Regions from separate parts of the Pseudomonas sp. GW821-FHT05H12 genome, predicted to be linked through region 1. Evidence: predicted binding sites of a transcription regulator. Region 1 holds the regulator's gene; each other region holds the start of a gene.
What was found. Region 1 encodes FliA, which starts transcription of late flagellar genes. Its sites were predicted from a motif close to CTAAAGTTTNNNNNNNNNNNGCCGNTAA; they were not measured.
Positions count from the first base shown of each region.

Region 2: the regulator FliA is predicted to act here: its motif matches at 1,669-1,696, upstream of AC07SU_RS29690 (methyl-accepting chemotaxis protein).
Region 3: the regulator FliA is predicted to act here: its motif matches at 4,044-4,071, upstream of AC07SU_RS01055 (methyl-accepting chemotaxis protein).
Region 4: the regulator FliA is predicted to act here: its motif matches at 1,493-1,520, upstream of AC07SU_RS25780 (methyl-accepting chemotaxis protein).

Region 1 is NZ_JBWKRS010000041.1:10,480-18,543, forward strand. It holds gene AC07SU_RS26615 (chemotaxis protein CheA) at 1-1,454, opposite strand, end outside; gene AC07SU_RS26620 (protein phosphatase CheZ) at 1,466-2,254, opposite strand; gene AC07SU_RS26625 (chemotaxis response regulator CheY) at 2,273-2,647, opposite strand; gene fliA (RNA polymerase sigma factor FliA) at 2,815-3,555, opposite strand; gene fleN (flagellar synthesis regulator FleN) at 3,552-4,385, opposite strand; gene flhF (flagellar biosynthesis GTPase FlhF) at 4,492-5,808, opposite strand; gene flhA (flagellar biosynthesis protein FlhA) at 5,821-7,935, opposite strand.
Region 2 is NZ_JBWKRS010000062.1:2,790-10,853, forward strand. It holds gene AC07SU_RS29680 (FecR domain-containing protein) at 46-1,017, opposite strand; gene AC07SU_RS29685 (sigma-70 family RNA polymerase sigma factor) at 1,014-1,529, opposite strand; gene AC07SU_RS29690 (methyl-accepting chemotaxis protein) at 1,810-3,690, shown strand; gene AC07SU_RS29695 (SRPBCC family protein) at 3,736-4,194, opposite strand; gene AC07SU_RS29700 (amino acid adenylation domain-containing protein) at 4,214-7,591, opposite strand; gene AC07SU_RS29705 (diiron oxygenase) at 7,588-8,064, opposite strand, start outside.
Region 3 is NZ_JBWKRS010000001.1:223,046-231,109, forward strand. It holds gene pvdQ (bifunctional acylase PvdQ) at 1-812, opposite strand, end outside; gene AC07SU_RS01030 (fe2+ zn2+ uptake regulation protein) at 1,051-1,431, shown strand; gene AC07SU_RS01035 (hypothetical protein) at 1,433-1,627, opposite strand; gene AC07SU_RS01040 (hypothetical protein) at 1,814-1,954, shown strand; gene AC07SU_RS01045 (LysR family transcriptional regulator) at 1,970-2,881, opposite strand; gene AC07SU_RS01050 (aldo/keto reductase) at 2,999-3,994, shown strand; gene AC07SU_RS01055 (methyl-accepting chemotaxis protein) at 4,129-6,123, shown strand; gene AC07SU_RS01060 (SRPBCC family protein) at 6,205-6,663, shown strand; gene AC07SU_RS01065 (DUF411 domain-containing protein) at 6,773-7,219, shown strand; gene AC07SU_RS01070 (YqaA family protein) at 7,216-7,659, shown strand; gene AC07SU_RS01075 (alpha/beta fold hydrolase) at 7,705-8,064, shown strand, end outside.
Region 4 is NZ_JBWKRS010000037.1:51,439-59,502, forward strand. It holds gene AC07SU_RS25770 (DUF1294 domain-containing protein) at 168-551, opposite strand; gene AC07SU_RS25775 (undecaprenyl-diphosphate phosphatase) at 548-1,378, opposite strand; gene AC07SU_RS25780 (methyl-accepting chemotaxis protein) at 1,588-3,222, shown strand; gene pnuC (nicotinamide riboside transporter PnuC) at 3,371-3,934, shown strand; gene AC07SU_RS25790 (AAA family ATPase) at 3,931-4,464, shown strand; gene AC07SU_RS25795 (FAD-dependent oxidoreductase) at 4,461-5,591, shown strand; gene ggt (gamma-glutamyltransferase) at 5,585-7,309, opposite strand; gene AC07SU_RS25805 (TetR/AcrR family transcriptional regulator) at 7,469-8,064, shown strand, end outside.

The DNA of each region.
Region 1 (8,064 bases):
TCGGCGGCCAGGATCACCTTGCCATTGCGCGATTTGCCCGACGCTTCGCGTTCTTCCGGGGTTTCCACGCCGTGGTCGACAGCGTTGCGCACCAAGTGGACCAGCGGGTCGGCCAGGGCCTCGACCAGGTTCTTGTCGAGGTCGGTTTCTTCACCCACCAGTTCCAGGTTGATCTCTTTCTTGAGCTGGCGTGCCAGGTCGCGGACCAGGCGCGGGAAGCGGCCGAAGACTTTCTTGATCGGCTGCATCCGCGTTTTCATCACGGCGGTCTGCAGGTCGGCGGTCACTACGTCCAGGTTCGACACGGCCTTTTGCATGGCTTCATCGCCGCTGCTCAGGCCCAGGCGCACCAGGCGGTTACGTACCAACACCAGTTCGCCGACCATGTTCATGATGTCGTCCAGGCGTGCGGTATCAACCCGTACGGTGGTTTCGGCTTCACTGGCCGGCTTGTCGGCCACCGGCGCGGCAGCCGCCCGTGCAGGCGCAGGTGCAGCAGCGGCCGCAGGGGCCGGAGCGGGCTTGGCAGCAGGCGCGGCGGCTTTGGCAGCTACCGGTGCGGCCGTTGCTACCGCAGCGGCCGGGGCCACTTCGGAGAACTTGCCTTTGCCGTGCAATTCGTCCAGCAGGGACTCGAACTCGTGATCGGAAATCAGCCCGTCATCGGCCGGCGCGGCGGCGGTTGCAGCGACTTCCGGCAAGGCGTCGGCCACAAAGGTGCCCTTGCCGTGCAGTTGGTCGAGCAACGCTTCGAATTCGTCGTCGGTAATGTCGGTGTTGGCGGAGGCCGCCGGCGCTTCTGGCGCGGCGGCAGGCGCCACGGCGTCGGCCGCGAACTGGCCTTTGCCATGCAATTGGTCGAGCAGTGACTCGAACTCTGCGTCGGTGATGTCTTCGCTGGTCGGTGCCGCGACTTCAGCCGCCGCAGCCGCCGGGGCCTCAGCCTCGGCCTTGACGGCACTGAGGGAGTTGAGCAGCTGTTCGAACTCGCTGTCCGTCACGTCCGGCTCGGCTTCCACCACAGGCTCGGGCGCCGCAGCCGCAACGGGTGCGGCCGAGGTGTCGGCAGGTTCTGCCAGCCGCGCCAGGGCGGCCAGCAGTTCCGGAGTGGCGGCAGTAATCGGTGCACGGTCGCGCACTTCGCTGAACATGCCGTTGACCGCATCCAGTGCTTCGAGAATCACGTCCATCAATTCCGAGTCAACGTGACGCTCACCCTTGCGCAGGATGTCGAACACGTTCTCGGCGATGTGGCAGCACTCCACCAGCTCATGGAGCTGGAGGAAGCCGGCGCCCCCTTTTACAGTGTGAAAACCGCGAAAAATTGCATTGAGCAGGTTCGCATCATCCGGCCGGCTTTCCAGCTCGACCAGTTGTTCGGACAGTTGCTCTAAAATTTCGCCGGCCTCTACAAGGAAATCCTGAAGGATTTCTTCATCGGCGCCGAAGCTCATGTGGGTGCTCCTTAGAAGCCTAAACTGGATAACAGGTCATCAACATCATCCTGACCCGATACAACGTCTTCACGTTTATCGGCATGAATCTGCGGACCTTCACCCTTGGCGAGATGTTTTTGTGGATCTTTTTCCGAGAGGATCGCTGCGCGGTCATGTTCGATACCGGCAAAGCGATCAACCTGGCCTGCCATAAGCACCAATTTGAGCAAGTTGCTTTCCACTTCGGTGACCAATTGGGTCACACGCTTGATCACCTGGCCGGTGAGGTCCTGGTAATCCTGGGCCAGCAGAATGTCGTTGAGGTTGCTGGAAACCGTGCGGTTTTCCTGCTCGCTGCGCGACAAAAAGCCGTCGACCCGACGCGCCAATTCACGAAACTCTTCCGCGCCCACTTCCCGACGCATGAAGCGGCCCCAGTCAACGCTGAGGGCCTGGGCTTCATTGGCCATTCCATTGACCAGGGGCGTGGCGTTCTCCACCAGGTCCATGGTGCGGTTGGCCGCCGCCTCAGTCAGCCTGACCACGTAGGACAGGCGTTCGGTGGCATCGGTGATTTGCGAAATCTCTTCGGCCTGGGGCATGTGCGGGTCAATCTGGAAATTGACGATCGCACTGTGCAGCTCGCGCGTGAGCTTGCCCACTTCCTGGTACAGGCCGCGGTCACGGGTCTGGTTGAGCTCATGGATTAACTGCACCGCGTCGCCAAACTGGCCTTTTTCAAGGCTGTCGACCAACTGGTGAGCATGCTTTTTCAGGGTCGACTCGAAGTCTCCCTGTGACGTTTCTTTATGCTCCATAGCTCCCCCGTGGCAGCATCAATGACCGATGCGTTCGAAGATTTTCTCGATCTTCTCTTTCAAGGCCAGCGCAGTGAATGGCTTGACCACGTAACCGTTTACCCCGGCTTGGGCGGCTTCGATGATCTGCTCACGCTTGGCTTCGGCGGTCACCATCAGCACAGGCAGGCTGCGCAGTTTTTCATCAGCACGCACGTGGCGCAGCAAATCGATACCGGTCATGCCCGGCATGTTCCAGTCGGTTACCAGAAAGTCGATGCTCCCGCTGTTGAGGATCGGAATTGCCGTAATGCCGTCATCCGCCTCGACCGTGTTTGTGAACCCAAGGTCACGCAACAGGTTTTTTATGATCCGCCGCATCGTTGAGAAGTCATCAACGATGAGGATTTTCATGTTCTTGTCCAATTCGACCTCCAAGCAGTCTTAAACGCGCCCAGCACCTGGACGCGCCATTTCAATCAACAGGCGTTACACAAAAAGGACTGCCCAGGGCACCACGGTACGAACCCGCGAAAGCGTGGGCTTTCACGGTAGCGTCTGCAGTGTCCCCACACTGCCTGTCAGCGCGCTCGCCACTCTCCCAATCGCCCCCGCAAGCGGGCTGCGCACTGGCTATGCAGCTGGCTGACACGCGACTCGCTGACCCCCAGGACCTCACCGATTTCCTTGAGGTTCAGCTCTTCGTCGTAGTACAGCGCCAACACCAGTCGCTCACGCTCCGGCAAATTGGCGATCGCGTCCGCCAACGCGCCCTGGAAGCGTTCATCTTCCAGGTCACGCGACGGCTCGAGATGTGCACTCGCGCCGTCCTCGTGCAGCCCTTCGTGTTCGCCGTCCTGCAACAGGTCGTCGAAACTGAACAGGCGGCTGCCCAAGGTATCGTTCAAAATCCCGTAGTAATCATCGAGACTCAATTGGAGTTCGGCCGCAACTTCATGATCTTTAGCGTCACGACCGGTTTTTGCTTCAATTGCGCGAATTGCATCACTGACCATGCGCGTATTGCGGTGCACCGAACGCGGTGCCCAATCGCCTTTGCGCACTTCGTCGAGCATCGCGCCACGGATACGGATACCCGCATACGTCTCAAAACTTGCACCCTTGCTCGCGTCGTATTTGGTCGACACTTCGAGCAAGCCGATCATGCCGGCCTGGATCAGGTCTTCGACCTGGACGCTGGCCGGCAGGCGTGCCAGCAGGTGATAGGCGATACGCTTGACCAACGGCGCGTAGCGCTCGATCAACTCGCCCTGGCTGTCACGGGCAGACTTCTTGTACGCGTTGTAGCCAGTCGCTGTCATAGCACGGGTCCTGCGCTCGTCTGATGCACCAATCGCTCGACGAAAAACTCCAGATGCCCCCGCGGGTTGGCGGGCAACGGCCAGGTATCGACCTTCTGGGCAATGGCCTTGAACGCCAGTGCGCACTTCGAACGAGGGAACGCTTCATAGACCGCACGCTGCTTTTGCACGGCCTTGCGTACACACTCGTCATAAGGAACTGCGCCGACGTATTGTAAGGCGACATCGAGGAAGCGATCCGTGACCTTGGTCAACTTGGCGAACAGGTTTCGCCCCTCCTGAGGGCTTTGGGCCATGTTGGCCAGCACGCGGAAGCGGTTCATGCCGTAGTCACGGTTAAGCAGTTTGATCAGGGCGTAGGCGTCGGTGATCGAGGTGGGTTCATCGCAGACCACCAGCAGCACTTCTTGCGCCGCGCGCACGAAGCTGACCACGGACTCGCCGATCCCGGCGGCGGTGTCGATCACCAGCACGTCGAGGTTGTCGCCGATATCACTGAAGGCCTGGATCAGGCCGGCATGCTGCGCCGGGCTCAGGTGCACCATGCTCTGGGTGCCCGAGGCGGCCGGCACGATCCGAATGCCACCGGGGCCCTGGAGCAGCACATCGCGCAGCTCACAACGGCCTTCGATCACATCGGCGAGGGTGTGTTTGGGTGTCAGCCCCAGCAGAACGTCGACGTTCGCCAACCCCAGGTCAGCATCCAGCAGCATGACGCGACGGCCAAGCTCTGCCAGGGCCAGGGACAAATTCACTGACACGTTAGTTTTCCCGACGCCACCTTTGCCGCCGGTCACCGCGATCACCTGTACGGGATGCATGCTGCCCATTTTATTTCTTTACCTTGTCTTGCTTAGACGCAGGCTACATGGCTTGGCCGCGTGAATCGCTTGCAGACCATCGATGTAGATACATTTCACGGTGTTCATGCTGCCCTCAACCGACCCGTTTTGCCGGGTTGTGGTAAAGGTCAGCGAACATGTCGGCCATCGCTTCCTCGCTAGGCTCTTCTTGCATTTGCACGCTGACTGCACGGCTGACCAACTGATGACGGCGCGGCAGATGCAGATCATCCGGGATCCGCGGCCCGTCGGTCAGGTAGGCAACCGGCAATTCGTGGCTGATGGCCAGGCTCAACACCTCGCCCAGACTCGCCGTTTCATCGAGTTTAGTCAGGATGCAACCGGCCAGGCCGCAGCGCTTGTAGCTGTGATACGCAGCGGTAAGAACCTGTTTCTGGCTGGTGGTTGCAAGCACCAGGTAATTCTTCGACTTGATGCCACGCCCGGCCAGGCTTTCCAGTTGCATGCGCAACGCCGGGTCGCTGGCTTGCAGGCCAGCGGTATCGATCAACACCACGCGCTTGCGCAACAGGGGGTCGAGGGCATTGGCCAGGGACTGGCCCGGGTCGACGTGGGTCACCGACACATTGAGGATACGCCCCAGGGTCTTGAGCTGTTCCTGGGCACCAATACGGTAGCTGTCCATGCTCACCAGCGCGATGTTCTGCGCGCCGTACTTGAGCACGTAACGCGCGGCCAGTTTGGCCAGGGTGGTGGTCTTGCCCATGCCGGCAGGGCCGACCATAGCGATCACACCGCCCTCTTCCAGGGGCTCGATTTCCAGGGTGACGATCATGCGCGCCAGGTGGGCCAGCAACATGCGCCAGGCCTGGCGAGGCTCTTCGACTTCGGCGGTGAGGGCCAGCAGGTCGCGGGACAACGGGCCGGACAAGCCGATACGTTGCAGGCGGCGCCACAGGTTGGCCTGTTGCGGCTTGCTGCCTTGCAGCTGGGTCCACGCCAGCGAACCAAGCTGGACTTCCAGCAGCTCACGCAGGCCATTGAGTTCAAAACGCATCGAGTCGAACACACGCGGGTCGACTGCGGGGGCCGGGGCTGGCGCAGCAGGACGCGGTGGTTCTTTGAAGGTCGGTTCTACCAACGGCTCGGCAGCGGTCAGCGGCAGGCCGGCGAACAGTTGGCGATTGGTGGTGGCATCGCTGTCGCCACGCATGCTCAGTTCAGCCTGGGCCGACACAATGCGCGAAGCGGTCTTGCGCAGCTCGTCTTCGAGTTCCATGTTCGGCACACGCGGCGCCAGCGCCTGGGGGGTGTAATCCAGGGCAGCCGTCAGCTCGACACCACCGGCAATGCGGCGGTTTCCGATAATCGCGGCGTCGGCGCCCAATTCATCACGAACCAGTTTCATGGCCTGACGCATATCGGCGGCGAAAAAACGCTTAACTTGCATAACCCACTACCCTCAGCCGTTGGGCCCTACTGTCGCGACGATAGTCACTTGCTTGTTGTCAGGAATTTCCTGATAAGCCAAAACGTGCAAATTCGGTACTGCCAGGCGCCCAAATCGCGACAACATCGCTCGGACGGGGCCGGCCACCAGCAGAATGATCGGCTGGCCTGCCATTTCCTGGCGCTGCGCGGCTTCGATCAACGAACGCTGCAGCTTCTCAGCCATGCTTGGCTCCAGCAGAACGCCCTCTTCCTGGCCTTGTCCTGCCTTCTGAATACTATTGAGCAATATTTGTTCCAACCTTGGTTCCAAGGTGATCACAGGCAGCTCGGAGTCAATCCCTACAATGCTTTGCACGATTGCACGCGACAATCCGACGCGCACGGCGGCCACCAGGGCGGCAGTATCTTGACTCTTGGCGGCATTGTTGGCGATGGCCTCGGCAATGCTGCGGATGTCGCGCACCGGCACTTGCTCGGCCAGCAGCGCCTGCAGCACCTTGAGCAATTGCGACAGCGACAGCACGCCCGGCACCAGTTCTTCGGCGAGTTTTGGCGAGGCTTTGCCCAGCAAACCCATCAATTGCTGGACTTCTTCGTGGCCGATCAGCTCGTGGGAGTGCTTGTAGAGGATCTGGTTGAGGTGGGTCGCGACCACGGTACTAGCGTCTACCACGGTATAACCGAGGGACTGGGCCTGGCTGCGCTGGCTGACTTCGATCCACACCGCGTCAAGGCCAAAAGCCGGATCTTTGGCGGTTATGCCGTTGAGCGAGCCAAACACCTGGCCGGGGTTGATCGCCAACTCGCGGTCCGGGTAGATCTCCGCTTCAGCGAGGATCACGCCCATCAGGGTCAGGCGGTAGGCGCTCGGGGCCAGGTCGAGGTTGTCGCGAATGTGCACAGTGGGCATCAGGAACCCCAGGTCTTGCGACAGTTTCTTGCGCACACCCTTGATCCGGGCGAGCAGTTGGCCGCCCTGGTTGCGGTCTACCAGCGGAATCAGGCGGTAGCCCACTTCCAGGCCGATCATGTCGATCGGGGTCACGTCATCCCAGCCAAGCTCCTTGGTTTCCTGGGCGCGGGCCGGGGAAGGCAGCAAATCCTGCTGACGGGCGATTTCCTGCTGGGCCAGCACCTTGACCTGGTTTTGCTTGCGCCAGAACAGGTAGGCACCGCCAGCGGCCATGGCCGCCATGCTGAGGAACGACACGTGGGGCATGCCCGGCACGATGCCCATGATCGCCATGATGCCCGCCGCCACGGCCAGCGCCTTGGGCGAGGCGAACATCTGACGGCTGATCTGCTTGCCCATGTCTTCGGAGCCCGAAGCACGGGTCACCATGATGGCCGCTGCTGTAGATAACAACAGTGATGGCAATTGCGCCACTAAACCGTCACCGATGGTCAGCAAGGCGTACACCTTGCCCGCATCGCCGAAGGTCATGCCGTGCTGGAAGATACCGACGGCCATGCCGCCGATCAGGTTGATGAACAGAATCAACAGGCCCGCAATGGCGTCACCGCGTACGAATTTGCTGGCACCGTCCATCGAACCGTAGAACTCAGCCTCTTGGGCCACTTCCAGGCGGCGGGCCTTGGCTTGGTTCTGGTCGATCAGGCCGGCGTTGAGGTCGGCGTCGATGGCCATCTGTTTGCCGGGCATGGCGTCGAGGGTAAACCGTGCGCTCACCTCGGAGATACGCCCGGCACCCTTGGTGACCACCACGAAGTTGATGATCATGAGGATCGCAAACACCACGATACCGACCACGTAGTTGCCGCCGATCACCACCTCACCGAAGGCCTGGATCACCTTACCTGCAGCGGCATGGCCGTCCTGGCCGTGCAGCATGACCACCCGGGTCGACGCCACGTTGAGCGCCAGGCGCAGCAGGGTCGCCACCAGCAGGATGGTCGGGAAGACCGCGAAATCCAGGGGCCGCAGGGCGTATACGCAGACCAGCAGCACCACCACCGACAGCGCAATGTTGAAGGTGAAGAACACGTCCAGCAGGAACGGCGGCATCGGCAACATCATCATTGCCAGCATCACCAGCAACAACAACGGCACACCCAGATTGCCTCGCGAAAGGTCAGTCAGGGTGCTGCGGGCCGTGCCGAGCATTTGAGAGCGATCCACCACCGGTATTCCTCGTTTCCTTGAAGCAAACTTTTGACGCCGAAAAGCGACTTGCAGGCGGTATTGCAAGAAGCCTTCCAACTTTTGCTTGAGGAATACACGACTGGCGTCTTT
Region 2 (8,064 bases), on a different contig from region 1:
CACGGAAAAAAGCCGCCAAAAAAACTGGATGCAGCCCATAACAATTCAGACCGCCCGTTCCAGGCTCACCCACCAACGTGTGCGATAGCGCACCTGAACCGGCAGCGTCTTCGGCAATATCGCCAGCAGCTGGTCGGTGTCTTCCAGGCGGAATACGCCCGACAGCCTTAAATCGGCAATATCGGCCGAACAACCCAGATGCCCCGGTCGGTAACGACTCACTTCTGCCAGGAAATCCTCAAGCCGCATGCCTCGTGTGATGATCAGCCCGTCAGCCCATGCCCCTGCATCCAAGTCCAGAGGTGGAGCAACGACGACTTGCGTCTGGTTCACAAGGTAGTCCTGCCCTGAGTGGGCCTGGGTGGATAACCCATCGACCGTGTGCGGAGAGTGAATGGCGACGTTTCCACTGACCACACTCAGCCGTGTGCAGTCGCGCTCCTGGCGCAGGGTAAAGCGCCCGTCGATTCCTTCGAACAGGCCGTGGCGGGTTTTCACCAACAAGGGCGTTGGCGCTGCTGCGCCGCAGTTGACCAGGATTTCCCCGCGCAAGAGTGTGATCAGGCGTTGCTGAGGGTCAAAGCTCAGGTCCACCGCACTGTCGGTATTGAGTTGCAGACGCGTGCCATCCGGCAATTGAATACTGCGCCGTTCACCCGTGGCGGTGGCGAAGTCGGCCGTCCAGCGTTGCCAACCCACCAGGTCTCTGCTGATCCAGCCTGCCGAACCCACCAATACAATGCCGGACAACACCTTCAGCGCCTGCCGGCGATCGAGCCCCTGCGCGCTGTTTTCCAACGCCACATGTGCGCCGGGGATCGCCGTCAGTCGACTGTTCAATTCCTGCTGCAGCGCCTGCACCCGTTGCCAGGCCAACTCGTGATCAGTATGGGCCTCACGCCAGTGTTCACATTGCGCACGCAGGCGCACATTGGCGCGATTGTTACGCAGGCGCAGCGCCCAGTTGATGGCTTGTTTGACGACCTGGGAGTCAGGGTCGTGCCGGGAAACATTCATGCGCCATACCGCAGGACGTAACAGTGATAGAGCCCTTGCGCGACATAGCGCTCCACGGATCGCAGCGATACGCCCATTTGCTGCGCAATTTGTGCATACGCCAACCCATCGCACTGAGCCAATAGAAACGCCTTACGCACTTTAGGCTTCAGACCTTCCAGAAGCAGGGCGATTTCCTCCAGCAACTCCAGCACCAGCGCACGGGCTTCAGCGCTCGGTGTCAATGCCTCCGGTAGATGTGCGATGGACTCAAGATAAGCACGTTCTATTTCTTCACGGCGCCAGTGATCAATCACCAAGCCCCGGGCGATGGTGCGTAGAAATGCGCGAGGTGCCTTCAGTTCGAAGCGTTCGGTTTTCTGCAGCAGGCGCACAAAGGTGTCCTGCGCCAGGTCTGCGGCATCGGCGGCATTTCCCAGGCGGCTGCGCAACCAGGTGTTGAGCCAATTGTGGTGGGTGCTGTACAGCGTCTGCACAACACTTTCACACGGGATGTATTCAGAAGACGGCATTCACACAGGCCCGGCCAAACGTCACAAATGATAATTAGTCGCATTGTCTGGAAGGCTGAAAGATTTTGCAATCTCTGAAGCGTGCAGCGCTACCGCTTGTCGGTTTCCTACGCCAAAAGAGGATGCCTCTCACAAATTTCTAAGATTTGCCGACGCTTGGCCGAAAGCCTGATGAGCCATGCGTGCACCGAAATAGAGCGGCCCGAGAGTCCGCCTATACCGTTACATGGAATGTTCCACTCGGCACGCTCACCCCCCTTTGGCAAAAGAAGTCGATGAAATGAATCTCAAGTTCAGTCATAAAATTCTGTTGGCCGCGTCAGGCGTCGTGGTTCTGGCCTTCGCGTTATTCACGCTCTACAACGACTACCTGCAACGCAGCACCATCAAGCAAAACCTGGAATCGTCCATCCAGCAATCCGGTGAACTCACCGCCAGCAGCGTGCAGAACTGGCTCAGCGGCCGGATCCTGGTACTCGAAAGCCTGGCGCAGAACGTTGCCCACCAAGGCAGTGGTGCTGACCTCCCCGGGTTGGTCGATCAGCCTGCATTTACCTCGAACTTCCAGTTCACCTACGTCGGTCAAACCAATGGCGTGTTCACACAGCGCCCTGACGCCAAGATGCCCGATGGTTACGACCCTCGTCAGCGCCCCTGGTACAAACAGGCTGTAGCGGCTGATAAAACCATGCTCACTCCGCCTTACATGGCCGCAGTGGGCGGGCAGATCGTCACCATCGCCATGCCGGTGAAAAAGAACGGTGAGTTGTTGGGTGTGGTGGGGGGCGACCTCAGCCTGCAGACCTTGGTGAAGATCATCAACTCGGTCGACTTCGGCGGCATCGGCCACGCGTTCCTGGTCAGCGCGGACGGCCAGGTCATCGTCAGCCCTGACCAGGATCAGGTGATGAAGAACCTCAAGGATATCTACCCGGGCACGAGCCTGCGAATCGAGAAGGTCAACCAGGACGTCGTCCTCAACGGCCAGGATCGCATCCTGTCGTTCACCCCTATCAGCGGTTTGCCGGGTGCAGATTGGTACATCGGCCTGTCGATCGATAAAGACAAAGCCTACGCGCCGCTGGGCAAATTCCGTACTTCTGCATTGATTGCCATGTTGATCGCTGTGGTGGTGATTGCCGTGCTTTTGAGCCTGCTGATTCAAGTGCTGCTGCGGCCATTGACCACCATGGGCGTGGCCATGCAGGACATTGCCCAGGGCGAAGGCGACCTCACCCGCCGCCTGGATGTCACCAGCAAGGACGAGTTCGGCGAAGTGGGCAGTGCGTTCAACCAATTCGTCGAGCGTATTCACGCCTCCATCTCTGAAGTGTCCTCGGCAACCCGTCAAGTGCACGACCTGTCCCAGCGCGTCATGGCTTCGTCCAATGCCTCGATCATTGGCTCCGACGAGCAGAGTGCGCGTACCAACAGCGTGGCTGCGGCCATCAACGAGCTGGGTGCAGCCACCCAGGAGATCGCCCGCAACGCCGCCGATGCTTCCCAGCATGCCAGCGGTGCCAGCGAACAGGCTGACGATGGGCGCAAAGTCGTCGAGCAAACCATCCTGGCGATGTCGGAACTGTCGCAGAAGATCAGCCTGTCCTGCACTCAGATCGAAACACTCAATGCCAGCACCGATAACATCGGCCACATCCTGGATGTGATCAAAGGCATTTCCCAGCAAACCAACTTGCTGGCCCTGAACGCGGCGATCGAAGCGGCCCGCGCCGGTGAGGCCGGGCGTGGTTTTGCCGTGGTGGCTGACGAAGTGCGCAACCTGGCTCACCGTACCCAGGAGTCTGCCGAGGAGATCCACAAAATGATCACCTCGCTGCAAGTGGGCTCGCGTGAAGCGGTGACCACCATGAACGCCAGCCAGTCTTCCAGCGAAGAAAGCGTAGAAGTGGCCAACCAGGCCGGTGCCCGCCTGGTCAGCGTGACGCAGCGAATCGTCGAGATCGACGGCATGAACCAATCGGTGGCCGCCGCGACCGAGGAGCAGACTGCGGTGGTGGAGACCCTCAACGTCGACATCAACCAAATCAACCTGCTGAACCAGCAGGGCGTGGCCAACCTCAACGAGACCCTGAAAGATTGCGATGCACTGTCGCAACAGGCGAGCCGCCTGAAGCAACTGGTCGACAGCTTCAAGATCTGACGTATTGATTGAACGGGTAGGAGCGAGCGGCCTCGCTCCTACTGTTCAGCTGAATAACCGGCGCACATTCTCCAGGGCGCCATCGGCAAACTCCTGCACAAATTGCTCAAAGCCCGCCTGTGCGGTCTCGACGGGCTCGGCAATAATCGTCCACACCACCTTCGAGCATTCGGCGCCCGCGGCTTGAACGCTGATCGCGGCCCAGAGCCTGGCGATCCCAAGGGTGTTGTAAAGGGTGGTCCAAGTCATGTGCATGGCATGCTCATCCCGGCTATTGAGCTGCTCCACGACGCAATGGCCGTCCTTGAAAAACTTCGTTCGCAGTGCACCCACGCCGGCGCCTGTCATTTCGATGCGGGTCAGCGCTGGGATGAACCTGTCAAAGCGCGCGAATTGGCCCACCATGCCCCAAACGTGGTTGGCATTGCTGGCGACAACGACAGATGCCACTATCGGTCGCCCTCGCGGGTTGCGAATTAATGTATCGGGTTGCAGCGGTTTCATGAGGTTGTCCTGAATCTATTTACAAAAAGCCTATGGCTCTGAGGTAGTTGCACCCTTTGCTCAGCAGCGACGGGTCTTTTTCCGGGTACTGTTCGCCCATCCGATGAACACCTCGTCGTGCATTGTCATGGCGAATCATCGACGTGTCGCTGATGTCCTCTTTCAGGTTATCCAGGTAGAACCCAAGCACGCCGAATAACGCGTTGTCCTGGCTCACCTTTCGCAACGCATGTTGCCAATCTGCAAGGCTGACGCGCTCGAACATGCAACCCATGCGGCCGAATGCGTCCAGGTAGTGTGCCCAGCTCAACGGTTGTGGGTTATGCAGGTTGAATACGTTGGCTGCCGCGTGAAATTCGCCACTGTGGAAGGCAATGAAACGGGCGAAGAAATCCACGGGCACCAAGTCAAAGTTCATGTCCAACTCAGGCACCAGGCCCAGTTGCAGCGAGCCCTTCAGCATCAGCATCAGGCGGTTTTTATGGGGTTGGCAGACGCCGTTAGAGGCGTTGAAGCTGATGTTGCCGGGGCGGTGGATATTGACCCATGCGCCTTGCTCGACCGCCCGGCGCAACTGCCGCTCGGCCACCCATTTGGACAGGTTGTAACCATTTTTGATGAACACTGGCAGAGTGGGCTCGGCGTGTGCTTCGAGTACGTATCCCTGCACGTCGAGGCTGCTGGAGGCGGACAGTGTCGAGACAAAGTTGAAGACCTTCTTGCAGTGGGTTTCACATAGCCGCAAACACTCGGCTATCGGCGCGACGTTATCCCGGGCCAGGGAGGCGTAGTCCATCACATGGTTGACGTGCGCGGCGTTGTGCACCAACACCCCGTAATCCTGTGCAAGGCCGTTGTATTGCGCGTAGGTCAGGCCCAACCGAGGCAAGCTGACATCGGCGGCGTACACCTGAACCCGGCTGATGTCCAAGTGGTCCAGCTGGTATTCGCGCAACGCGTCGGCAAACCGTGCGGCAGCTGTTCGATCGGGCGACTCACGTACAAGACATGCAACTTTTTCAGCGCCACCTGCCAACAGTGCCTGGACAACATGCACGCCGACAAAGCTGTTGGCGCCCGTGACGATGACGTGGCGCGGGTTACCGGCACGCTCGCCGGGCAGTGCGTCAACTGCCCATTCCCGTTGAGCATCACATGCCGCTTGGCCTGTCAGTACGTCGGGTGCCGAGCCGTTCTCCATGAGCGCCGCAAGCGTACGAATCGTCGGGACTTCAATGAAGTGGCTCAGGGAAAAGCTTCGGCCAAAATGCTCGCGGGCCCGCAGCAGCAAAGTCGATAGCAACAGGGAGTGGCCCCCCAGGTTGAAGAAACTCTCATCGACAGACAGCGCCTTGGCAGGCAGCCCCAGCAACTCGCCCCACAGGTCAGCCAGGCGCACCTGAAGCGGCGTCTGTGCGGGGGTGGAAGTGGCATTTACGCGGCGAGCAACGGGCGATGTGAGCAACGCCTTGCGATCGATTTTGCCGCTGTCGGAACAGGGCAGGCAGGGCAGCTCGGTCCACTCCTGGGGGCGCATATGGTCGGGCAACCATTGCTGCGCGTACTCGGCCAGGCAAGCGACCGTGACTCCCGTTTCGGGCTGGGCGGCAAACCCCAGGATCCTGTGATCGCCATCAATCACCACGGCCACTTGGCGATACAGGCGGCTAATTCGCAAGCACTGCTCAATCTCTTGGGGTTCCACTCTAAAGCCGCGGATTTTTACCTGGTCATCGCGACGTCCACCCAGCTCGATGCCCTCTGCTGTCCATTTCGCCAGATCGCCGCTGCGGTAGGCGCGAAGGGGTTGTGTGCCGAACACTTGCAGCTCGACGAACGGGCTGCCTGCCGGTTGAGGCAAGCCCACATAGCCCAGACTTACACCTGGGCCGGCGATATACAGTTCGCCCATGACGTTTTCATCCACTGGCTGCAGGTCGTCATCCAGTATCAGAACCTGGCTGTTGGCGATGGGGCGGCCCAGGCTTCGATTGCCGTCACCGGGGCGCAATGTGCGGTGGGTAACCAGCACGGTGGTTTCGGTGGGGCCGTAGAGATTGTGCAATTGGCACTGTGTCGCCAATCGATCGATCACATAGGGCTCGCAGGCGTCACCCCCTGTGGACAGGTGTGCCAGGCCCAGCGGTGGGTCCAATGGCAGGATGCTGAGCAATGCCGGTGGCAGGAAGGCGTGAGTGACGTGCTGTTGGTGAATCAGATCGAGTAATTGTTGGGGGTCACGGTGTTGGTGTTCGCTTGGGACGATCAGCGTGGCGCCGGCGATCAGGCTGGGGAAAATATCGATCAGCGAGGAATCAAAACTCAGCGGCGAAAATTGCAGGACCTGGCTCTTTTCGTTGACCTCCATGCAGCGACCAAACCACGCGCAGAAGTGCGCCAGGTTACCCTGGCTCAACAGCACGCCCTTGGGTTGGCCGGTCGTCCCTGACGTATAGAGCACCATGCACGGCATCGCCGCCGAAGGGCGCACGAGCATCAGCGACGGCATTGCCATTGCATCGAGTTGGCTGACTGCGCTGACATCCAGAGACGCCACCTCACTGCGTAGTGGATGCGTACCTCCGTGCAGCAACAGGCAGGCCCCTGCGTTTTCCAACATCACCCGTTGGCGGCGAGCAGGTTGGTCGGGTGCCAGTGGCAGGTAAACGGCGCCGCAGCCCATTACGGCCAGGATGCTGGCGTACAGATCAACGGACTTTCTCAGGCAGACCCCAATCACCGGTAACGTTCCCGCGGTCTCCAACATCGGGCGCAGTTGCAGTTGGATCGCCAGGGCGCGCGCCTGCAGTTGGCGATAAGTCACCGTGCTACCTGACACATTCAGGGCCGTTCGCGAGGCGAATACCTTAAGGCTGGCCTGCAGCTGTTCGATCACCGGGGTTTCAGCCTGGTGCAGCAGCGTTGGGTCGGCCGTGCGATTGAAACGATGCATAAAGGCCAGCGCTTCCAATGCCTGCAAACCTTCTTCAGGCCAATCATTGGCCCTCGTTTCTGCGCGAAAATACGCAGGGTCGCGTGAAAAACCGCTGACCTGCAATGCCACCCATTCGGTCAATGCAAGCGTCGTTTGTTGGCGCAGGCGCTCGCCGTTGCCGCTGGGCTCCTCAGCCAGTTCTAACGTCGAGAGCAGGCGTCGGGTACGGTCATAGCAACGCAGCTGCACGGCAGGCAACCCGCACTCAGTCACGGGGCTGATGCCCAGGCGCAGGCTTATCCCCAGCACTTCGCCGTCGTGTGTGGACAAGGGCTGGGTACCGTCCTCGATCAAGAGGTCGACCGCCTCGCTACCGGTCACATGCCCGTATTGCTCCAGCTCCCGCCGCACCGCTTCCAGCGCCTTGCTGATGCCAACGTAGGTGATGGTCAGGCGCCTCATGCTGGCTTCCCCTCCACCGGCAAGTAGTCGCGGAGTGCCTGGGCCACAGGCGGTGTTTCGAGCAGGCCGCTGTGGTGCAGAAAACCCATGATATTGCCAAGCAACGGGTGCTGGCGCGTGATGGGGAAATCCATGGCCGCCACCTCAGCCCGCAGCGCAGTGCGCACGTGATCGCTGACATCGATGTGGTCGATCAACTGCAGGTTGAACTGCTTCTGCAGGTCGTTGGTCAAGTAATGCGACAGAAAGGCCGGCAGGACCTGAGCGATACCCTCGCGATGATCCGGACTGGCCGCCTGCCAATACCGGCGCACAAGGTGCGTCCAGAACCGCGCATGACGGCCTTCATCAAACAGGTGGTCGGCCATCAGCCCGCGCACGGACGCCTTGAGGCTGTTGTCCTTGGAAAACGCCGCCACGTCGTGGGTCACCGTGTTCTCGGCAATCGCTACACAGACCAGCTCCACGGCGTC
Region 3 (8,064 bases), on a different contig from region 1:
ATCACCGGCAAACCTGGCAACGCGGCGCCCATGACATCCAGTTGGCCCGGGATGGTCAGGTGCATTTCATAAAAGCGCATGCCGCCCACCCAAGGAAAATGCGGGTTGGCCAGCAGCATGCCCCGGCCATTGAAGGAACGGTCTCGGCCCACCGCAACCGCGTTACTGCCACGGTCGAGGGTAAAACGCTGCTGATTGGCAGCGGCCAGTGCGAAGGCTTTGCCGTCGACTGTCACGCCGGCAGTCGCCTGGGGTGGCGTCGCGCCCACCAGGGCCTCGGCGAACTGCCCGACACCGCCTTCCACCAGCAGCCGACGGGTCAGTTTCACCAGGTCTTCAACAACCAGTGGCCGCACCCACGCCGCCTGGCACTGCACCGGCGCGCCCTGCTCTTTCAGGTAACGGTTGTAGCCCGCGACGTAGCCTTGCATGCGCTGCTGCATCTGCGGGGTTTGCGCATTCCAAAAGGTCGCGACCGCCTGTGGGGTATTGAGCCAGGTGAAAAACACGTCGCTGGCGAGGTTGTTGCGCTCCTCCAGGGTTGCCTGATCGGGGCCGAAGTAACGGGCGCGTTCGCCGTTCACCGTGACCACTTCATTGGCCAGCAGGCACAGGTTGTCCTGGGCATACGCGTAACCGATGCCGTAGCCCAGGCCACGTTCATCGTTGGCGCGAATGTGTGGTAAGCCGAATGTGGTGCGACGGATATCCGCCGATGCCTGTGCCACCGGCTCGCGTGCCGACGCGGCGAAGCTCAACCCCAGCAACACCCCTGCCATGCACGCCCTGGACAACCCATTGGAAATAATCACGCCGACTCCACCGTCAAATTGAACACCCTCACGAGGGGTAACTACCCCACCGTAAGGACGCAATAAGCCAGGAATAATTTAGCGGGCGGGCACGTTTATTTAGGGCAACCACAAGGTCACAAACCGGATACCGACAAAATTTCTACATCCGGGACTTCATGATTTCTGTCGCTCATACGTCTTACTTAATAAGAGCGCCATCATTTTCCTGATCAGGCTCTGATAAGGAGTTTTTTGCATGTACAACTCGCAACTGCCCACGGACGGACATTCACCGACTGCCGATGCCAATTTTGGCAACGGCACACATGCGTTCGGCAAAGCGCCCGAACAGCAAGGCAACCAGCGGATTCGCCATTTGCTCAAGTGTTTCGGTTTGCGCACCAGCCTGATTCGGCTGAAGGTCATCGACGCCCTGCTCACCGCTGCCGACAACCAGCGCACCCTGGGGGTGCGCGGCGTGCACAGCCATTTGCTGGAACTGGGCATTCCGCTGTCGTTTCTCAGCGTGCGCGAAGTGCTCAAGCGCCTGTGCAGCGAGGGCGTGATCACCCTCAATGCCGATAAAAGCTACAGCCTCCATGAAGAGGCTGCCAAAGTGCTCGAAGGTGGCGCCTGAATCAGAAGTGCGGCTTGACCTTGCGGCGCATGATGCCGTTGATCACCACCACGATCACCGCCACGGCAATGGCGATGTACTGGAAGGTTTTCTCGCTGATCACGCCGGTGTTCTGCAGGTAGGACAGGCCAAACATGATCGCCAGTACCGACAGGGCAATCAGAATCGAATATTTCAAACGCTGCTTTTGAGTCATGACGGGTTCCTGAACCTGATAGATGTATCCACTTTGTATCGCCGAACATGCCAAGCACATACCCGGTTACGGGGATGGACGGGGGTCGGCAGGGTCCTATGTTACAGGCGATGTAAAACTTTGGCTTGTTCCAAGCCTGATTGAGCTTGCCTGACTGACCTTGTGTGTACCCTTGAGGATTTTCAAATGTTGCGTCGAATCACACTGCTGATTCCATTGCTGATCATGCTGAGCATGAGCGGCTGCTTCTTCTTCCCACATGGCGGCGGTGGCGGTTGGCATGACCACCGTTACGATGACGGCGGTCACGGTTACGAACGTCGCTGATCCACTGACAGCGATTTAGCGTCGCAACCCAGTGCCGGGCTGAGCGCATAGCTCCACCAACCAATCCACAAACACCCTGACCCGCTGTGACAATTGCCGATGCGGCGGGTACAGGGCGGTGAGTGCCATCTTCGGCACCGGCAACTGGGGCAGTACCTCCACCAATGTGCCAGCCGCCAGTTGTCGCATCGCGTGATAATGCGGCGCCTGGATCAGGCCGAACCCGGCCTCGCAGGCACAGAAGTAGCCGTCAGAGCTGTTCACCGCCACTTGCTTGGCTAAATTGATCTCGCGCAATTCAGCACCCACCTGAAACTCCAGGCCAAAACGTTTGCCACTGGCGCTGGAGACGTACTCGACCATCTGGTGCCCCGCCAATGCTTCCAGTGTCTCGGGCACGCCAAAACGCTCAAGGTAGCCAGGACTGGCCAGGGTCAACTGGTCCATCATCGCCAAGGGCCGCGCCACCAGCGACTCATCCAGGGCCAGGCCCCCGCGCAGCACGCAATCGACACCTTCGCGAATCAGATCCACGGGGCGGTCGTTGAGGCCGATTTCCAGCTCGATCTGCGGGTAGCGCGCCGTAAACATCGGCAATGCGGGAATCACGATCAGCCGCCCAATCCCCGATGGCATATCAATACTCAGAGTGCCCCGTGGGTTCTGGCGATGGGTGGAAAATACCGCCTCGGTTTCTTCCAGGTCCGTCAGCAATTGCACGCAGCGCTGGTAGTAAGCGGCGCCATCCGGCGTAGGACTGACTTGGCGCGTTGTGCGCTGCAGCAATTGCACGCCCAAGTGCGCTTCCAACTGCTTGATCAGGATGGTCACCGAGGCACGCGGCAACTGCAGGCTGTCGGCGGCCTTGGCAAACCCGCCCAACTCGACGATTCGGGTGAACACACGCATGGCGTTGAATCGGTCCAAAGACAGGCTCCCAGGGCGATTATTTAGAAATCACAAACAGTGATAGTGCTTTTAGCCGGTTTATCGCAGTTTTGTCGAGGATAACAATAGGCGCCTACTCACCCAGGAGCTGTACCCATGCACACTCGTCAACTCGGAACAAACGGTCCCCACGTCAGCGCCATTGGCCTCGGCTGCATGGGCATGACCGATTTCTACACCACTGGCGCCGACACCAAAGAAGCCACCGCCACCCTGCACCGCGCGCTGGAACTGGGGGTCAATTTTCTCGATACCGCCGACATCTACGGCCCCCACACCAACGAGCAACTGATCGGCCAGGCCATCGCCGGCAAGCGTGACCAAGTGTTCCTGGCCAGTAAGTTCGGCATCGTGCGCGACCCGGCCAACCCGGCACTGCGCGGCGTGAATGGCCGACCCGAGTACATCCGTAATGCAATCGACGGCACCCTGCGCCGACTTGGCATCGAGACGCTCGACCTTTATTACCAGCACCGTATCGACCCGGAAGTGGCCATCGAAGAAACCGTCGGCGCCATGGCCGAGTTGGTGAAACAAGGCAAAGTGCGCTACCTGGGCCTGAGCGAAGCGTCCGCCGCCACTCTGGAGCGAGCGCATAAAGTGCACCCCATCAGCGCCCTGCAAAGCGAGTTCTCTTTGTGGAGCCGCGACCAGCAGGAAAACGGCTGCCTCGCCGCCTGCCAACGCCTGGGCATCGCCTTTGTGCCTTACAGCCCACTCGGCCGGGGCTTCCTGACCGGCGCCCTGAAAAGCCCGGACGACTTTGCCGCCGATGACTACCGCCGCCTCAGCCCGCGCTTCCAGGGCGAGAACTTTGCAAAGAACCTGTTGCTGGTGAAACAGGTCGAGGCACTGGCCGCCGATAAAGGCGTGACAGCCGGGCAACTCGCGTTGGCGTGGGTGCTGGCCCAGGGCGAATTCATCCTTCCGATCCCCGGGACCAAGCAACGCAAATACCTGGAAGAAAACGTGGCCGCCGTGTCCATCCGCCTCAACCCGGCTGAGTTGGCGGCGCTCGAAACGATCTTCCCCGCCAACGCTACCGCGGGCCTGCGCTACCCCGAAGCGGTCATGGCGATGCTGGATATCTGACCCGTGGGGCGCCGGTCAACGGCGCCCGCACTTTCTTGTACGATCGTACCTAAAGCTCCGTCCTGCCAAGCCGATAGCCCTACGAAGCTCTAACAAAGCCACGTCGGTCATAAACGCTTCGTAAGGACGACCCCATGCCCCCACTGCGCTCCATCCAAGCCCGCTATACCCTGTTTCTGGTGCTGTTCGTCCTGGTGTTATTCGTGTTGACCGTAGTGGGTATCGGCCAGTTGGTCGCGCCCACGCTGCGCCACACCGAAGAACAGGTGGTGCTCAACCGCATCGCTGAGGTGGCCGAACAGATCAAGGGCGAATTGAACAAGGTTCAAGCCCAGCAACGCAGCATCACCCAGACCATTCCCCTGCTCGACAGCGATGCCATCGACAAGGTCCTGCCGGGCCTGGTGGACCAGTATGGCGAGCTGAAAGTCTTCGGTGGCGGGATCTGGCCATTGCCGAACCAGCGCACCCCGGGGCGCAACAAGCACAGCACGTTCTGGCACCGCGATGCCTCGGGCAAGCTGACGGTGAACACCTTCTGGAACAGCGACGCCGCCCCCAACTACTACGACCAGAGCTGGTACAACGGCGGCCTCGCCTCGCCACGCGGCCAGTGTGCCTGGGCTGCTGCCTACAAGGATGACGCCAGCCAGGAGCCGCGCACCAACTGCGCCATGGCGATCCAGCGCGACGGTGCGGCCTACGGTGTGGCCACCATCGACGTGACCCTGGGTTTCTTCAATGAACTGGTGGCCAGCAAGGAAAAAGACATCGGCGGCCAGATGCTCATCGTCGAAGGCGACGGCAAGATCATCAGCAACAGCTCGCGCATCAATGGCCCGGTGGTGTTGAAAAACATCAGCGAACTGGCCGGCAGTTCGGCGTTTGCCGCGCAGGTCAGCAAAGCCCTTGCCCATCGTGACCAGGGGCTGCAACGCAGTGAGTTCGACAACGGCGGCGTGGCCAGCACCTTCTACCTGCGCCCCATCGAAGGCACCCCGTGGTTCCTTGCCACTGCCCTGCCCACCTCGTTGATCACCGCCCAGCGCGACGATGTCCTCGGCACCCTAGCCCTGCTGCAAATTCCGATGGTGTTGCTGCTGGTGCTCCTCGCGGTGTACGCGATTCGTCAACTGGTGCAGCGCATGAAGTCGCTGAAGACCAACATTGACGCGCTGTCGGCCGGTGATGCGGACCTGACACGGCGTATCACCATCCGTGCGGAAGACGAGTTGGGCGCCATCGGCCATTCAGTCAACCGCTTTATCGTCTACCTGCAAAACATGATCGGCGAAGTGACCCAGGCCACCGGCGCCATGTCGTCGGGCCTGGAGCAGCTGCAACAGGCCTCGGCGCAGACCAACCGGATCCTGGTGCGTCATGCCTCGGAAACCGACCAGACCGTCACCGCCATCACCGAAATGAGCTCCACCGCCGAGACCGTGGCGCAAAATGCCGCCGAAACCGCCGCCTTCACCCAGCGCGCCAACGAGCACGCCGACCGTTCCCGCGTGGTGGTGGGTGAAGCCTCCACCAGCGTCAGCGCGTTGATCGGCGAAGTCTCCAGCGCCACCCACACCGTGGAAAACATGCGCCAGGACGCTGCACGCATCACCGAAACCCTCGGCGTGATCGGCGCGATTGCCGGCCAGACCAACCTGTTGGCGCTCAACGCCGCCATCGAAGCGGCACGTGCCGGCGAGCAAGGCCGTGGGTTTGCGGTGGTAGCCGACGAAGTACGCGCCCTGGCGGCACGCACCCAAGCCAGCACCTCGCAGATCAACGAAATGCTGGCGCGCTTGACCACCGGCGTAAGTTCGTCGGTGGCCGCCATGGAAAACACCCAGGCCAGTTGCCAGTCGGCGGCGGATGCAACGGCGCGGGTGAACACCGGCCTGGATGAGATGGCCGGCTCGGTCAGCCACATCAACAACCTCAGCACCCAGATCGCCACGGCGGCCGAGCAACAGAGCGCGGTGACCGAGGAGATCAACCGCAGCATGGTGCAGATCCGACAAATGGTCGAAGAGCTGGTGCACAGCGGCCATGCCACCGAAACCAACACCCAGAGCCTGCTGGACGCCAATGGCCGGGTGATTGCCCTGATGAGCCGCTTCAAAGTCCGTTGATCAATTGCCTGGATGCTCCCGTGCAAAGCGCGGGAGTAGGACTATTCTGACATTTCCTAGTCGTCACACAGGAGGTGTGCCATGCGCGCTGCCGAGCAATCGGTCCGCTTGGAGCGGATCAGTCAGGAACGCTTTATCCAGGCCCCCATCGATGCCGTTTATGACTATGTGACCCAGCCCGACCGCTGGCACGAGTGGCACCCCACGTCCCTGAGTGCCGACACCGGCACCACCGGCTCGCTCCCTGCGGGCACGCGGTTTACCGAAATCATCGACCTGCTGGGCGTACGCGTCCCCATGAGCTACCGCGTGCAGATCGCTCGGCGCCCCGGCGAGTTCAAGACCGTGTTCACCTCCCTGGCCGTGGACGGTTCCATCCATTATTTCCTGCAGCCCCATCGCGGTGGCACGCTGTTCAAGCGTGTGCTGACCTACGAGACCGAGCTGCAACTGGCCACCCTGCATGAGCGCATGATCGAGTTGTCGGGCATTGCCCTCGACCAGCTCAAGCACCGCCTGGAAAACGGCGCCTCCGTATAATTTAGAAACATTACTCCGCCTTTCGCTGACCTGTGGGAGCTGGCTTGCCTGCGATGACGTCGTCATGATCCCCGCCATCCCAACGGCCACCTCCTGCACGCGAGATCCTATGAAAACCCCATTGCGCCTGGTCCTGCTCTCAGCCCTGTTCACCACCACCCTGGCCCAAGCCGCCGACCTCATTCCCATCGACGTCCACCGCGACACCAACTGCGGCTGCTGCAAAAAATGGATCAGCCACCTGGAAAGCAACGGCTTCAAGGTCAATGACCACGTCGAAGCCGACATGAGCGCCGTCAAACAACGCCTGGGCGTGGCCCCGCGCCTGGGCTCGTGCCATACCGCCGTGATCGACGGCAAGTTCGTCGAAGGCCACGTGCCTGCCGAACAGGTCCTGGCCCTGCGCACACGCAATGACCTGCTGGGCATCGCCGCCCCAGGCATGCCCATGGGTTCGCCCGGCATGGAAGTCCCAGGCCGCAGCGAGGCCTTCCAAGTCATCGGCCTGACCCGTGAAGGCAACGACGTGGTGGTGGCTGACTACCCGGCGCAATGATCGCGGGTTACCTGGGGTTATTCTTTGCGGCGTTTGGCGCCGCGACATTATTGCCCCTGCAATCGGAAGCCGTGCTCGTGGGCCTGCTGCTCAGCGGCCATTACAGCCTGTGGCTATTGCTGGGGGTTGCGACCCTGGGCAACGTGCTGGGCTCGCTGGTGAACTGGTGGCTCGGGCGTTGGGTGGAGCACTTCAAGGGCCGACGCTGGTTTCCGGTGAGCGACAAGCAATTGGGCAAGGCCCGCCACCATTACGAGCGCTGGGGGCATTGGACCTTGCTGCTCAGCTGGGTACCGATCATCGGGGACCCACTGACCCTGGTGGCCGGGGTGATGCGTGAGCCACTGTGGCGTTTCTTGCTGCTGGTTACCCTCGCCAAAGGCGTACGTTACGGCGTGCTCGCTGCCTTGACCCTGCAGTGGGTGTTAATCCCCACTTAATCGCCTCCCAACAGCATCCGAGCACCTTCTCTAGGAGCCCAGCCGATGCCTCTGATCCGCGCTTTCTGCATTGCCGGCCTGCTGACCGCCAGTGCCGCCCCCGCCTTCGCCGCCACCTACGGCCCCGAGCTGCAAGGCTTCCAATACCCGTATCCGGTTGAGCACTTCCAGTTCCAATCCCAGGGCAAATCCCTGCAGATGGGGTATATGGACGTCCCCGCCAAGGGCAAAGCCAACGGCCGCAGTGTGGTGCTGATGCACGGCAAGAACTTCTGCGGCGCCACCTGGCAAGACTCGATCAAAGCCTTGAGCGATGCCGGTTACCGCGTGATCGCGCCGGACCAGATCGGCTTCTGCACCTCCAGCAAGCCCGAGCATTATCAATACAGCTTCCAGCAACTGGCC
Region 4 (8,064 bases), on a different contig from region 1:
GCTTGAGTGGTGTAGAGCAAAAGCAAACACGGTCCACTGTAGGAGCCGGCTTGCCGGCGATGGCATCAACCGGGTATGCCTGATTCACCAAGGTGCCTGCATCGCCGGCAAGCCAGCTCCTACAAGAGCGGCTCGCTTCGCATCGTGGTTAGCGTTGGGTGTTTTGCCTAAAGGACTGACAGCAGCGTGCCGCCCAGGAACAGTTGGTCCAGCCAGAACACTTGGTGCAACAGCACGATCACCCAGAACAGGACTTGGTAAGACACTTTGCGGGTCTTGTGCCGGAAGACTTGCTGGGCGAGTAACGCGCCCGGCCAGCCGCCTGCCAGTTCGACGGCGTGCAGGATATTTTCCGGGGTGCGGCGGCCTTCGGTCTGGGCCTTGCGTTTGTCGTTCCAGTACATCAGGAACGCCACCACGCTGACCACGCCGTAGGCCGCGAGCGGGATCAGCGTTTCGCCGCGATACCAGAGCAAGGCCGAGCCCAGCAGCGGCACGGCGCACAGCAGCACGAAGATCAGCGCCTTGAGGCGTGGGTGCTGGATGTTCATGGCTTGACCGCGGTCCAGTCGATCCAGCCGAATTGCCAGGTCGCCAGGATCACCAGGCCGAAGGCGATGCGGTACCAGGCAAAGGCCGCGTAGCTGTGACTGGCGATGAACTTGAGCAAGGCCTTGACCGCGATCATCGCGAAGATGAACGAGGTGACAAAACCGATGGCGAACACCGGCAGGTCATCGGGCTGGAACAGGTGACGGTACTTGTAGCCCGAATACACGGCGGCACCGACCATGGTCGGCATGGCCAGGAAGAACGAGAACTCGGTGGCGGTCTTGCGCGACAGGCCGAACAGCAGGCCGCCAATGATGGTCGCGCCGGAACGCGAGGTGCCCGGGATCATCGCCAGGCACTGGGCAAAGCCCACCTTGATCGCGTCTTTCCAGGTGATGTCGTCCACGGTTTCGGCGTGCACCGCGTGCTGGCGGCGCTCGGCCCACAGCATGATCACGCCGCCGACGACCAGGGCTGCCGCCACGGTGATCGGGTTGAACAGGTAGTGCTTGATCAGGTCGGCAAAAATCACCCCCAGTACCACCGCCGGCAGTACCGCGATGATCAGGTTGACCGTGAAGCGCTGGGCATTGCGCTGGGTCGGCAAGCCGGTGACCACGTCGAAGATCTTGCGCCGGAATTCCCAGACCACGGCGAGGATCGCGCCCAGCTGGATGATGATATTGAACGCTTCGAAGCGTTCGCCGCCGAAGCCGATCAGGTCGGCGACGATGATCTGGTGGCCGGTGCTGGAGATCGGCAGGAACTCGGTCAGCCCTTCCACAACGCCCAAAATCAATGCCTGTATGGCGGTCCAAATGTCCATGTTTCTCCCAAAGGTCGTGCGTGTTTCTAATGATTCAAAGAGGCGAGCGCACCGAAGGCCCGGTGTTGATAGTCAACCCCGGCGTGCAAAAATTGCGTGAAAAATCAGGCAGTACTCAGGTTTTCCGATTGCAGGCCGAAAGCCTATCAGACAAGCCGGAAATGTCGATGCAGCACCCACAATTATAAAAAGCACGGAGTGACAGGACCATGAACAGTTTGCGCAGCATGTCGATCAGCCGTCGTCTCTGGCTGATCCTGATCGTCGCCGTGTTGATGCTGTTGACCCTGGGCCTGCTGATGCTCAAGCAGATCCACGGCGACCTCTACCAGGCCAAGCGCCAGCAGACCCAGCACGTGGTGCAGACGGCCAGCGGCGTCCTCGCCTATTACCAGAACCTTGAAAAAACCGGCGCGCTCACCCGCGAAGCCGCGCAGAAACAGGCGTTGAGCGCCGTGCGCGGCCTGCGCTACGACCACGACGACTACTTCTGGATCAACGACCTCACCCCCGTGATGATCATGCACGCCGCCAACCCCAAGCTGGACGGCCAGAACCTCTCGGCCATCCGCGACCCGGACGGGTTTGCGGTGTTCAACGAGTTCGTGATCCTGGCCAAGGCCAAGGGCGCCGGCATCGTCAACTATCGTTGGCCGAAGCCGGGTGCCGAAGCGCCGGTGGAGAAAACCTCGTACATCCAGCTGTTCGAACCCTGGGGCTGGATCATCGGTTCCGGTGTGTACGTGGACGACGTGCAGGCCGAGTTCAAGGGCCAGGTGTGGAAAGCCTCGCTGATTGGCCTGGGCATTGCGCTGGTCATGGCCTTGCTGGTGACAGTGATCGCCCGCAGCATCGTCAACCCGTTGCAGGCGGCGGTGAATGCCATGGGCAATATCGCCAGCGGCGAAAGCGACCTGACCCGCAGCCTGGACACCCACGGCAATGATGAGGTGACCCAGCTGTCCCGGCACTTCAACAGCTTCACCGCCAAGCTGCGCCAGGTGGTGGGCCAGTTGCAGGTGTGCGCCAACGCCCTCGGGCAGTCCTCCACCGAGCTGGGCACCAATGCCAGCCAGGCCCATGACCGCAGCCAGCAGCAGTCGCAGCAGATGGAACTGGTGGCCACCGCCATCAATGAAGTGACCTACGGTGTGCAGGACGTGGCGAAAAACGCCGAGCACGCCGCCAGCGAAATGCGTGACGCCCAGGCCCAGGCGCAGCAAGGCCAGGTGAACATCGACGGCAGCCTGCAGCAGATCGACCAGCTCTCGGGCACCATCAGCCAGGCCGTGGAGGTGATCCGCACCCTGTCCAGCGAAAGCACACAGATTGGCGGCGTGCTGGAAGTGATCCGCTCGATTGCCGACCAGACCAACCTGCTGGCCCTCAACGCCGCCATCGAAGCGGCACGCGCCGGCGAGCAAGGCCGGGGGTTTGCCGTGGTGGCCGATGAAGTGCGCCTGCTGGCCCAGCGCACGCAAAAGTCCACCGCCGAGATCCAGGTGATGATCGAGCGCCTGCAGGGCCACTCGGAAGCGGCGGTCAAGGTGATCAGCGACAGCCACAGCGCGTCGCAACTGACCATCGAACAAGCCGGCCAGGCCGGTGCCAGCCTCAATGCCATCGGCCAGGCGCTGCGCAACCTCAACGGCCTGAATGCCTCGATCGCCAGCGCCACCTTGCAGCAGGCCCATGTGGTTGAAGACATCAACCAGAACGTCACCCAGGCGGCAGGCCTGTCCCACAGCACCGCGTTGGCGGCAGAGCAATCGAGCGTCGCCAGCGCCCACCTGCGCGGTCTCAGCGAACAACTCGATGGCCTGTTGCGCCCATTCAAAATCTAACCCCGCCCCCTGTAGGAGCCGGCTTGCCGGCGATAGCGCTCTTGAAATGGCCACAAGACCCAAGGGCGAATCGCCGGCAAGCCGGCTCCTACAATGGACCATCTTTGGTTACAATCAGCGCCCTCTTCGTCTCCCCTAAGGAACCGCCATGTCCGGGCTTGAACTGTTCGCCGCCGCCCTGGGGGTGATCGCTGTCTGGCTGACGGTCAAACAGAACCCTTGGTGCTGGCCCATCGGCCTGGTGATGGTGCTGCTCTACACCTGGATATTCTTCGACGTAAAACTCTATTCCGACATGCTGCTGCAAGTGGTCTACGCCGCGCTGCAAGTGTACGGCTGGTGGCAGTGGACCCGCGCCGGCGAGGTCAAACAGGGTCGCCAGGTCACCAGCCTCGGCTGGCCGGCGATCATGACCAGCCTGGCCGTGGGTGCGGCCGGCAGCCTGTTGTTGGGCGCGGCCATGGCCCACTGGACCGACGCCGCCCAGCCCTGGCTCGACGCCGCCCTCACCGGCTTCAGCCTGGTCGCGCAGATGTGGATGGCGCAGAAGCGCGTGCAATGCTGGCCGTTGTGGATCGCGGTGGATGTGATTTTCGTTGGCCTGTTCCTCTACAAAGGCCTGTACCTCACGGCCGCGCTCTATGCGCTGTTCACCGTGATCGCCGTGCAGGGCTGGCGTGAATGGCGTGCCGACCCGGCGCTGCGCGCATGAAGGTGGTGGTACTGGCCGGCCCCGAGTCCAGCGGTAAAAGCTGGCTGGCGGCGGAACTGCAAGCGCATTTTGGCGGTGTGATGGTCGGCGAATACGTGCGCCACTTCATAGACCAACATCAGCGCGACACCACCCTGGCCGACATCCCCGCTATCGCCCACGGCCAACTGGCCTGGGAAGATGCCGCCCGCGCCAAACAGCCCGACCTGCTGATCCTCGACACGCACTTGCTGACCAACAAGCTGTGGAGCCAGACCCTGTTCGGCGACTACCCCGCCTGGCTCGACAGCGAACTGCTGGCACGGCACTACGACCTGCACCTGGTGCTGTCACCGGAGGACGTGGAGTGGACCGCCGACGGCCAGCGCTGCCAACCGGAACTGGCGGACCGCCAGGCGTTTTTCCAGGACAGCCTGGACTGGATCGAGCGGCACCAGCAGCCAGCGCTGGTCATTCGTGGCAGCTGGGAAGAACGCCGCGCCATCGCATTCCAAGCCGTTGAACAACTCCTTGCCGAGGTGCCTGCATGACTCACCCCCTGCGTATCGCCATCGTCGGCGGCGGCCCTGGCGGCCTGACCCTGGCGCGTATCCTCAGCCGTCACGGTGTAGCCGTCTGCGTATTCGAACGTGAAAGCGGGCCGCTGGAGCGCCCGCAAGGTGGCACACTGGATCTGCACGTGGAGTCCGGCCAGTTCGCGTTGCAACAAGCCGGCCTGGAAGACGCCTTCAAACGCATCGCCCGCTATGAAGACCAGGGATCACGGCTGATGGACCATCACGGCCAGCTGCTGTTTGAAGACCCGAATCCCGAGGCGGGAGACCGCCCGGAAGTCGACCGCACGCAGCTGCGCCAGATCCTGCTGGACTCCCTGCCCGAGGGTTGCGTGAAGTGGGGCGTGAGCATCAACCATGCCAGCCAGGGCGATGACCAACGCTGGACACTGCATCAAGGCGACCGCCATCACGGGCCTTTTGACTTGGTGGTGGGTGCCGACGGGGCCTGGTCGAAAATCCGCCCGTTGTTGTCGCCTTATCAGCCGCAGTACAGCGGGTTGACCTTTATTGAATTCAACATCGATGACGCCGACCTGAGGCACCCACTCGCCGCCCGCCTGGTCGGTCGCGGCACGCTGCAGGTGGCCGGCGAAGCCCGCTCGATCATCGTGCAACGCAACGCCAACGCGCACCTGCGCGGCTATGCGATCTTCCGCGTGCCTACGGATTGGGCGGCAAACACAATAGATTTGTCCCACGCGCCCTCGTTGAAAAGCCAATTCCGAGGTTGGCACCCAGACGTGCTGGCGCTGTTTGACGCCGCCAGCCCCACCCTGCTCGTCCGTCACATCCACGCCCTGCCCGTCGGCCATCGCTGGGCCCATCGGCCCGGGTTGACGTTGATCGGGGATGCGGCGCACTTGATGTCGCCGTTTGGTGGCGAAGGGGTGAATGCGGCGATGCTCGATGCTGCCGAACTGGCACAGCACCTGCTGGAGACACCTGACGGCTCGAAAGCCGTGCAGGCGTATGAAAACCACATGTTCGAACGGGTGATGCCGTCAGCCCAAGGCAGCGCCGAGGGCGCCGCCCTGCAGCTATCCCATGACAGCGTGGCGCTGTCCCTGGCCCACCTGCATCACCACCTCACGCCTCAGTAACCCAGGGACAAACCGGTGTTACGGCGCGGGTCATTCGCGCCGTAGAAACGGTTGTTGCCCACCGGCTTGCCACCCAGGGACGGTGCGCCCACCAGGATTGCAGCCAAGTGGTTGGCGTCCTGCGGGCCGGCGAACTTGTGGCCCCAGCTTTCGAGGATCTTCTGGGTGTCCGGGCTGACCGCAAAGGTTTCCAGGTTGGTGGTTTCAGGCATCCACTGCTGGTGGAATCGCGGCGCGTCCACGGCTTCCTGGATGTTCATCTTGTAGTCGATGACATTGAGGATGGTCAGCAAGGTCGCGGTGATAATGCGGCTGCCACCCGGCGTACCCACCACCATCACAGCCTTGCCGTCCTTGGTCACGATGGTCGGGCTCATCGACGACAATGGCGCCTTGCCCGGCGCAATGGCGTTGGCTTCGCCCTGGACCAGGCCGTACATGTTCGGTACGCCGACCTTGACGGTGAAGTCGTCCATTTCATCGTTGAGGATCACGCCGGTCTTGCTTGCCATCACGCCCGCACCGAACCAGTCGTTGAGGGTGTAGGTGACCGAGACCGCGTTGCCCCACTTGTCGACGATGGAATAGTGGGTGGTGTTGTTGCCTTCATGGGGCGACACGCCGGGCTTGATGGCTTGGGAGTCACCGGCCTTCTGCGGTTCGATAGCGGCGCGCAGCTTGGCGGCGTAGTCCTTGTCCAGCAGGTGGGCGATTGGGTTCTTCACGAAGTCCGGGTCGCCGAGGTAGCTGTTACGGTCCACGTAGGCGTGGCGCATCGCTTCGATCTGGTAGTGCAGGCCCTGGGCCGAGTGGTAGCCCAGGTCGGCCATCGGGTAGCCTTCGAGGATGTTCATGATCTGGCAGATCACCACGCCACCGGAGCTCGGAGGCGGCGCCGAAACCACGTGGTAGCCCCGGTAATCGCACTCGATAGGCGCCAACTCACGGGTCTTGTACTTGTCCAGGTCAGCCTGGGTGATGATGCCTTTGCCAGCCTGGCTGGAATCCACCAGCGCCTTCGCTACCCAGCCTTTATAGAAACCATCGGTGCCCTTGGCGGAGATTTCCTTGAGGGTCTTGGCCAGGTCTTTCTGCACCAGTTTCTGGCCCACCTGCATCGGTTGGCCGTTGTGCAGGAAGATGGCGCGCATGTCCTTGTCTTTTTCGAACTCGCCGGTGGCGGTGTGCAGCAGGTCGATATCACCCTGCTCCAGGGCGAAGCCGTTTTCCGCCAGCTTGATCGCCGGGGCAATCACCTGGGCGCGCTTGAGGGTGCCGTATTTGCTCAGGGCCAGTTCCATGCCGGAGACGGTGCCAGGCACGCCCACGGCCAAATGGCCCTTGGCGCTCAGGCCGTCGATGACCTTGCCGTCCTTGTCCAGGTACATGTCGGCAGTCGCCGCCAGCGGGGCTTTTTCGCGGAAGTCGAGGAAGGTCTTGCGCCCGTCGGCCAGTTGCACGGTCATGAACCCGCCACCGCCCAGGTTACCCGCCGCCGGATACACCACGGCCAGCGCATAGCCCACGGCGACGGCCGCATCCACCGCGTTGCCGCCGGCCTTGAGCACATCCACACCCACATGAGTGGCCAAATGCTGGGCGGTCACCACCATGCCATTTTCACCGGCCACCGGGGCCTGGGAAGCGGCCTGTACACCGCTGACCGTCAACACCAGGGCAGTGGCAATCAAGGTACGGCTGAAGGGTTGGTATTTCATCCATGGCTACTCTATTTATTGAGGTGCACCAAAATAGCCCGTTCAGGATCCAATCCCCAGTGCAATGGCGTTTTTATTACAGAACTTGTCGGTCACAGAACGGCCGAAAAAATGCCCATGCTATATTTCGCGCCCTGACTGTCGCGCAAGGCGCTCCCCATGGTGATCAAGAAGACCGGCATTCGTGCCCAACAGGCGGACCAGACACGTGCACGCATCCTGCAGGCGGCGGTCAAGGTGTTCGCCTGCGACGGTTATTCCGGTGGCCGGGTCGACAGCATTTCCAAGGCAGCCGACTCCAACGACCGCATGCTCTATTACTATTTCGGCAGCAAGGAACACCTGTTCGTCTGCGTGCTGGAACACATCTACGAGCAGTTCAACAAAGCCGAAAGCAAGCTCAAGCTCGACCTCAATGCGCCGGTGCAGGCCTTGCGTGATCTGGTGGGGTTCATCTGGAACTACTACGTCAAGCACCCGGAATTCGTGGCGATCCTGAGCATCGAGAACCTGCACCAGGGCAAGCATGCGCAGCAGTCCGGCGAGATGCGCCGGTTGTCGGGCGAAGCGGTTGGCGTATTACGGCCGATCATCGAGGCTGGGCAGGCGCAAGGTGTATTTCGCCAGGACGTGGACCTCAAGCACGTGTATTTGATGATTGCCTCGCTCTGCTACTTCTATAACTCCAACCGCCATACCCTCAGCTCATTTCTCGGCGAAGACCTGACGGACAAGGGGCAGCAGCAGGATTGGCT